DNA from 2 places in the Paenibacillus sp. 2KB_22 genome. Region 1 is predicted to be linked to the other one. Evidence: riboswitches for the same ligand, from Rfam matches in the RefSeq annotation. Region 1 holds a riboswitch; the other holds the start of a gene.
The links. A riboswitch is a leader RNA that binds a small molecule or an ion and turns the genes downstream of it on or off. The one in region 1 is predicted to bind glycine.
Positions count from the first base shown of each region.

Region 2: linked by a shared signal. The riboswitch ahead of gcvT (glycine cleavage system aminomethyltransferase GcvT) and the one ahead of sdaAB (L-serine ammonia-lyase, iron-sulfur-dependent subunit beta) in region 1 are both predicted to bind glycine.

Region 1 is NZ_JBFRHG010000005.1:143,312-147,385, forward strand. Features, by position in the region: gene AB4111_RS24610 (YhgE/Pip domain-containing protein) at 1-415, opposite strand, end outside; gene sdaAA (L-serine ammonia-lyase, iron-sulfur-dependent, subunit alpha) at 682-1,626, opposite strand; gene sdaAB (L-serine ammonia-lyase, iron-sulfur-dependent subunit beta) at 1,616-2,305, opposite strand; glycine riboswitch at 2,418-2,553, opposite strand; glycine riboswitch at 2,558-2,682, opposite strand; gene AB4111_RS24625 (phosphotransferase enzyme family protein) at 3,036-4,013, opposite strand.
Region 2 is NZ_JBFRHG010000002.1:1,689,976-1,694,049, forward strand. Features, by position in the region: gene gcvH (glycine cleavage system protein GcvH) at 372-764, opposite strand; glycine riboswitch at 1,108-1,230, shown strand; glycine riboswitch at 1,234-1,334, shown strand; gene gcvT (glycine cleavage system aminomethyltransferase GcvT) at 1,553-2,689, shown strand; gene gcvPA (aminomethyl-transferring glycine dehydrogenase subunit GcvPA) at 2,686-4,041, shown strand.

The DNA of each region.
Region 1 (4,074 bases):
GTGCGGCTACGTTCTGCATCACACTTTTCACGGTAGCCACGTTCGATTCGTTCATCACATAATTGACTGCCACCGTCTTCGACAAGTCTCCTGTCTGCTGCATAAAACCGGATGGAATCTCAATGATCATGTATACTTCCCTGTCCGTTAACAGTTGTCTCGCTTCTTCCATCGATTCGGATGGTATGATCTCGAAATCCAGCCCTGCTGCCAAAGACTCCGCCACTGGCTCAGCTGCCACCCCATCTTCATTCACGATCGTGACAGCCAACTCAGTCATTCTTTCATTAACCCGATCGTATCCGCTAAGCCAGATGATGTTAAAGAAAACCTGAAATAGTACGGCCGTAATTAGACCCACAATAGTCGCTCCATTTTTCAAAAACAGCAGACTCGTACGGATAATCCCTTTCATTTTAACCATCTCCTTTAGTTTTGTTTCGCTCTTTTATATATCGTATTGATATATGACAATTGTTAATATATCAATACGATATATAAACGTCAATATGTTTTTATTTTGTTTGTTGTCAAAGACAAAAAAAGCCGATACAAATCTTCACCAGGAAGAGATTGTATCGGCCTTTCGTATCATGCAAAGAGCGCTGCATCACCTTTAATAATCAAGACTAAGGACTACATGAGATAGCGTTAAGTTAGATTTAATTCATACCGATTCTATTACGCCTTAGGTTCTACGTCATTTTCATTTTCAGTCGCGGACTCCGTCTCAGGCTCTGCACGCTTTGCCTTCGGTTTAGCCAGCTTCTGCATCATTTTGCGACCGGTTGGTGTCTGAGCCAACCCGCCTTGGGCTGTCTCCCGGTGACGGCTCGGCATCGCACTGCCTACTTCCAGCATAACGTCGATGACTTCATCTGACGGAATAGCACTACGCACTCCGGCCAGGGCCATGTCAGCCGCAGCCAGCGCCGTAACTGCACCCAGTCCGTTACGGACGATGCACGGGATCTCAACGAGGCCTGCGACCGGATCGCAGATAAGGCCCAGTGTATTTTTTAACGCTAGGCCAACAGCATGAACGACCTGTTCCGGTGTACCTCCACGCAGTTCAACCATGGCACCCGCAGCCATGCCGATCGCGGACCCCACTTCTGCCTGACAACCACCTTCCGCACCGGAGATAAATGAATTGTTGGCAATAACATAACCAATCGCTCCCGCGCAGAACAACCCATTCACCAAATGTTCGTCCGTCCAGCCAAATCGCTCCTGTGAGCTGATAAAAACGCCAGGGATGATGCCGCAGGAACCGGCTGTAGGTGTTGCCACAATCCGGCCCATGGAGGCATTCACTTCAGATACACACAGGGCATACGCCATGGCAAGTGCGGAAGCATCACCAGAGCAAGTCTCACCCTTGCGAATGTACTCGGCCATTCTTTTACCGTCTCCACCCGTTAATCCACTACGTGATGTGGTATCTTCCGTTAACCCTTTACGTACCGCTTCCTTCATCACCTGATAATATTCAGACATCTGCTTCACAACATCCGCTTCCGGTGTATTGGTCTCCTGAACTTGCTCCTCAATCATCAGTTGAGCAATCGTTTTGGATTCCGCTGTACAGATCGTATTCAGTTCGTGTAAATGTTTAAATCGCATCCGAATCAACTCCTCTCTTCAAATCGATGACACGAATGTCCAGTACATGATCCAGCTCCTTCAGACGCTTGAGCATATCAGGATTCGGCACGCCGTCCATCTCCATCGCAGTAAGCGCTTCGCCATCACGGGCTTTCCGGTCCACCTGCATATACCCGATGTTAACCCCGGATGAACTGATCGTGGACGTTACCGAGGCAAGCACTCCTGCTTTGTCCGCATGTCGCAGAACGAGTGTCGGAAACTCACCACTAATCTGAACACGAAAATCATTCATCGCATGCACCGATACACTACCACCACCAATAGAAGCACCGATTAAGGAACATGTACGTCCTGCATGCCACAACTCAATTTTGACCGTATTGGGATGAGGAGCAGGCAGGCCGCTTGTATAAAACTCGACTTCCATGCCCGCTTCCTCTGCGTATTGCTCTGCATCCGGTATACGCGGATCGTCTGTGACATAATCCAGCAGACCGCCGATCAGTGCCAGATCTGTTCCGTGCCCCTGATACGTATCAGCGAATGAACCGTATAGTGTCAGCCGGGCACGTTCAGGCGTACAACCTAGCCACTGACGAGCGATTCTTCCCAGCCTTGCTGCTCCAGCTGTATGTGAACTTGAAGGCCCCGTCATCGACGGACCAATAATTGAGAAAACATCTTTAAATCGCACCTTATAACCCTCCAATTGTATTCGTCATTTCCATCCAGATCCCATGCCATAATGTTCCTTTATTACTGAATGATGACATCAAAAAAGGACAGAAGAAGGCCTCAGGCCCTCTCTCTGTCCTCGATACCTGAGAGTTTCACGATCAGCAGTGTCTCACGACATGGTGCATGGCCTGCAATTGCAGACAAGGTCACCAGGCTAACTGATCATATACCCCTTGGGTGGCGCAGTTCGCGCACTCTCCAGAGTTGCGTCCAACGATGGTACATTTACCTGAGAGATTAACCACTGGGCCGGGTGCGCAGCAGCTTGCTCCTTCGGTGCCTGAACACTAGCCATTTTGCTCGGCTAACTCAGGTCTCTCCCGCTCGTTATCATCCGCTGTATGGAACCATTCTGAGCGTATGTCAGAACAGTAATGGAAATCGTTCATTCTTCTTCATTAAGATTAATCGACCGGAAGATCAGTGTCAACAAACTTAACGATATCTTTGGATGTATTTCCTTCATTTCCTGTTGAACCGCTGGAAACCAGAATATATTGTCAGATTTCATCACATTAATACGATAAAAAGAACTTTTTAAACAGATTATTTTATTCTCCTTCAATTCATAAAGCGCTTACTACTATTTATGATAATGTCCACGAAACTGTTCGGGTATTCAGGCAACCATAATCTTTGAACCTCCTGTTCATAGCGCTTCCGGATCTGCACATCTGAATTATAATTCACAGTTTGTAGAAGATACTCTCGTTCTGTACATAAGGTCTGCAATACTTGCTACATAGCTTCGGCATGCGATCTTTCATCCATTCGTGCCTAGACTCGTTCGCCATCTGAAAAGCATAATAACCAAGTGTAAAGATCAACATGAACCCTTCCATTAATCGGATATCACGATCCGTCAGTGGTGCGATCTGTTTGGTGTATCCGGATAAGAATATGTCACGTTCCTCTCGATTGAACATAAGCGCTGCCCCTCCGGCATCGAAAAGATAATAACCATAACCGTGTAGACAAAAATCAATCATGGACATCCCCTGATCCGTTATCAGCAGATTGTTGCGAGTAATATCCCCATGAATGACGCCCCAGGTCCCCGTGTGCTGTGGGTACGTTGCTAGCTGCTCATTAATGTTCTCAAACGTCTCACGAAGCAGATCGAAGTCTTCCGTTGTAAAAATCCCCAATCGGACTCCCTCCTCCAGCTGCCCTAGCATGACCAAATTCTCATGGATATTGCCATATGTCGGCCGTACCTTTGTTCGATCTGTCTGATTCTGAACACGCCCATATTGATGAAGCATCTGTAGTTGCGCACCAAGATCATATATCTGCTCTGTTGTCAGACGTTCTCCCTGCTGGATGTCCCTGCCCTCAATCCACTCCAGTACTGTACAGCAGATTTCTTTACCTGCTTCACTTGTCCATAACGTGACCCAATCTCCCGATACATTGCGTACCGGATGTTGTACGCGTAATGCTGTCGTTGCATTTAACTCATGAAGCAGGTTCATCTCTGCCTCCAGTGCAGGAGGCGTGTGCTGAATGCCTGACATACTTGCATATGCAGCTTGATGGATACGCAGCAGATACTTCTGCCCGCTCGCTTCATCAACGACATGATACGTCAGGTTCTCATTGTGACGAATATAAGAAACGACAGGTTTTTCAATCGTGTAATTCTGTATGATATCGGTTGCCATGTGGTCATAAGACCTCTGATTCGTAGTGATTATCAACATCTCCTTCGAAGTTGTGTAAACG
Region 2 (4,074 bases), on a different contig from region 1:
CATTTCTCCCCTGCTGTAATCCTAAGCGAGAATGCTCTCCTGTTCAATGAAATGAAAGCGTACTTTCGTCATGAACAATGATGACAACATTAGGTTATGTAATCGTTTTAACCGATGCATAATGGCTGAACCCATTGGTACACAAGGCTTTTCCCGCCTATGACTTTTGTCATTTCCAAAATCATTTTCTAACCTATAGTTTGGTCCAAGCAGGTGATTTACATCCTCAATCTGCTTGAATCCTCATCCAACATCATTCTTGGAAAACACAAAAAACCTGTGCAAGCATCCGGCTCACACAGGTCGAAACAATAAGAAGCATATTTCATTTTGTTATCAAATATATGTTAATAAGTACAAGTTCGTTGATCCTATTCTTCCGTATGTTTACGATACGCGTCTGCATTCATCAATGTAGACAACGCTGCTGTCAGATCTCCCTCAACACGGATCTCAATCATCCAACCTTCCTCGTAAGGAGAACTGTTCACAAGTTCAGGTGAGTCCTGCAACGAATCATTGACTGCAATAATTGAACCTGTGACGGGAGAAAACAAGTCCGACACCGTTTTGACCGATTCAATCGTTCCAATGCTGTCTTCTGCTTTTACATTGGATTCAAGGTCAGGCAATTCCACAAACACAATGTCACCCAGCTGATGCTGAGCGAACTCGGTAATGCCAATACGTACAGTATCCTCCCCTACGGTTTGCACCCATTCGTGCTCTTCACTGTACAGGAAATCACTTTTCAATTCGCTCATCGATATCCGCCTCGCTTTTCATTAATGAGTGCATGCGTTCTTTGACCTTAACCTTTTTCCCAAAACATAGCGTATGATATTTCGGATTCAAATGTCAAGATACCTCACAATTTATTTGATAATCGCCTCCTCAAACCGTAACCTGAATACACTCTTTCTACATATACTGGTGAATATTAGAATAGTAAGCGCAGTCTTTTTAAATACACGAACGATTATATTGATTAAACAATAAATATTCGGTTTTTAATTATTTTTGATGATATCGTTCTTGACATTGGCAGTGGATTCACGTTTTAATGAGAGGAGTAAATGTGTTTATTGGACTATGTTATACCCGCGGATGAATGTAAAGGGAGAGATTACCCATGACACCCGATTCGGGATGTACATGAGGTAACGCCGAAGGAGTAAACCACCGATAAGCGGGGGTGAATCTCTCAGGCAAAAGGACTTTTACGGGACGCAACTCTGGAGAGCATCTATTCGCCCTGTGCGGGCGTTATGATCACCCAAGGGGAAACCTGTTGTACAACACAGCGGGGTAACTCTCAGGTACAAGGGACAGAGCCTTAGAATACAGCGTGCTACTTGGCATGCCGATTCTTTGGCCTGTCCTTTTCCTTTTTCCCAAAAAAACGAAAAGCAGGATTTCAATCGGCGCTGCCATAGCTGCCTTACCATACTTATCTACGAATGACTTCTAGCTGAAAAATTAAAAAATACCCTGGTTCATTGATCCACGATTGCATATTCGGCCGTTTGACGGCCCAAGACGAGGTGATTTGATGTCCGATTTGCTTAGAACACCACTCTTTCCCCTATATCAGCAATATGAAGGCGTACGGTGCATTGATTTTGGAGGCTGGGAGCTTCCAGTGCAATTCAGCGGAATCCAGAAAGAACATGAAGCGGTGCGTGAGCGTGCTGGACTGTTCGATGTATCCCATATGGGCGAATTCACCGTACGAGGTGAGCAAGCCGAAACATTTTTGCAACAAATGATGACCAATGACGTGACTACGCTGGTTCCGGGTCAAGCCCAGTATACCCTGATGTGTTATCCAGATGGCGGTGTGGTGGATGATCTGCTCGTGTATAAATTGGAAGATCAGCATTACATGCTCGTCGTTAACGCCTCCAACATCGACAAGGATTGGGCGTGGCTGCAAGAACACTTGATCCCTGGCGTGAGCATGACCAACGATTCGGAGCAGACGGCGCTACTCGCCCTGCAAGGTCCACTGGCTGTAGATATTATCGGAAAAGTTACAAATACAGATGTATCGGCGATTGAACCGTTTCGTTTTGTGCAGAATGCCGAAGTATGTGGTGTAGAGTTGCTGTTGTCCCGTACGGGTTATACCGGAGAAGATGGCTTTGAACTATATGTTCCTGCAGATCAGGCCGCTGTGGTCTGGAATGGATTAATGCAAGCTGGTGAAGGTCACGGACTGGTGCCAACCGGACTTGGTGCCCGGGATACATTGCGCTTTGAAGCGAGGCTCCCATTGTACGGACAGGAATTGTCGGCAACCATCTCTCCGCTCGAAGCTGGTGTTGGCATGTTTGTGAAGCTGAATGCCGGACCTTTTATCGGACACGAAGCCTTGTTACAGCAAAAAAATGACGGGCCTGCCCGCAAATTGGTTGGCATCGAAGTCCTGGAACGCGGTATCCCCCGCCCGCACTATCCGATTTACGCAGAAGGCGTACAGATTGGCGAAGTGACAACAGGTACGCAATCACCTACATTGAAGCGTAATCTGGGGCTTGCCCTTATCGACAGCAAATACGCTGCGCTCGGAACCCCGCTTGAGATTGAGATCCGAGGTAAGAAACTGAAGGCCGAGGTCGTGAAGACCCCTTTTCATAAACGGACACGAACGTCAAAGACACCTACTCAAGGAGCTGATCAAGCATGAGCAAGCACCGTTACATTCCCATGACCGAGCAGGATCAGAGCGCCATGCTCGCCACCATCGGTGTGGATTCGCTGGAGGAACTGTTCCAGGACATTCCCAAAGAGATTCGTTATCAGGGTGAGCTGCCCGTATCCTCCAAACTCGATGAATATGCGCTGACACGTCATATGTCCAAACAAGCCGGCGCCGGCGCCAATTTTGAAACACACGCCAGCTTCCTCGGCGCAGGCATATACGATCATCATGTTCCTTCCGTCATCAATCATGTCATTTCCCGTTCCGAGTTCTACACCGCCTACACACCTTATCAGCCTGAGATCAGCCAAGGTGAACTGCAGGCCATTTTCGAATTTCAATCCTACATCTGTGAATTAACTGGCATGGCTGTAGCCAATGCCAGTATGTATGATGGCGCAACTGCCTTTGCTGAAGCAGGTAATCTGGCCGCAGCGGCAACTCGTCGCAAACAGCTCATCGTATCCCGCACCGTTCATCCGGAAGCTCGTCAGGTATTGCAGGCGTATGCGCACGGACTCCGTCTGGAGATTGTCGAGATTGGCTATAAGGATGGAGTCACGGACTGGGATGCCCTGCAAGCCGCCATATCGGATGATACCGCAGCTGTCATGATCCAGAGTCCGAACTTCTTTGGTGCCGTGGAAAATGTAAAGCAAGCTGCCGACCTCGTGCATGCGCACAAAGGCCTGCTCGTCGTAAGTGCTAACCCGCTATCGCTGGGTCTGCTGGAAGCCCCAGGCAAGCTGGGTGCCGACATCGTCGTTGGCGATGCGCAGCCCCTCGGCATCGCCGCTTCACTCGGCGGCCCGACATGCGGATATTTCGCCGTATCCCAGCCTCATATGCGCCGAATTCCCGGCCGAATTGTAGGCCAGACAACGGACCGCAACGGCAAGCGTGGATTTGTACTCACACTGCAAGCGCGTGAACAGCACATCCGCCGCGAAAAAGCGACATCCAACATCTGTTCCAACCAGGCTCTGCTTGCGCTCAGCGCATCTGTATATATGTCCATCCTGGGTAAACAAGGCATGATCGATGTCGCGGATCTGAATCTGCAAAAGAGTCATTACACCTTGAATACATTAACTGCGATTTCCGGTGTTAGCCTGACGTTTAATGCGCCAACATTTAATGAATTTGTGATTAAACTTCCTGAAGGAATAGACGTGGATGCTCTTCAGTTGAAACTGTTGGATGCTGGCTTTATTGGTGGCTATGAACTCGGACGTGATTATCCGGAGCTTGCCGGACATATGTTGATCGCCGTAACCGAACGACGAAGCAAAGAAGAGATCGACGAATTCGCACGAGTATTGGAGGGATCGCTGTGACTCAGGAAACGACAACAACGACAACATCGGTAC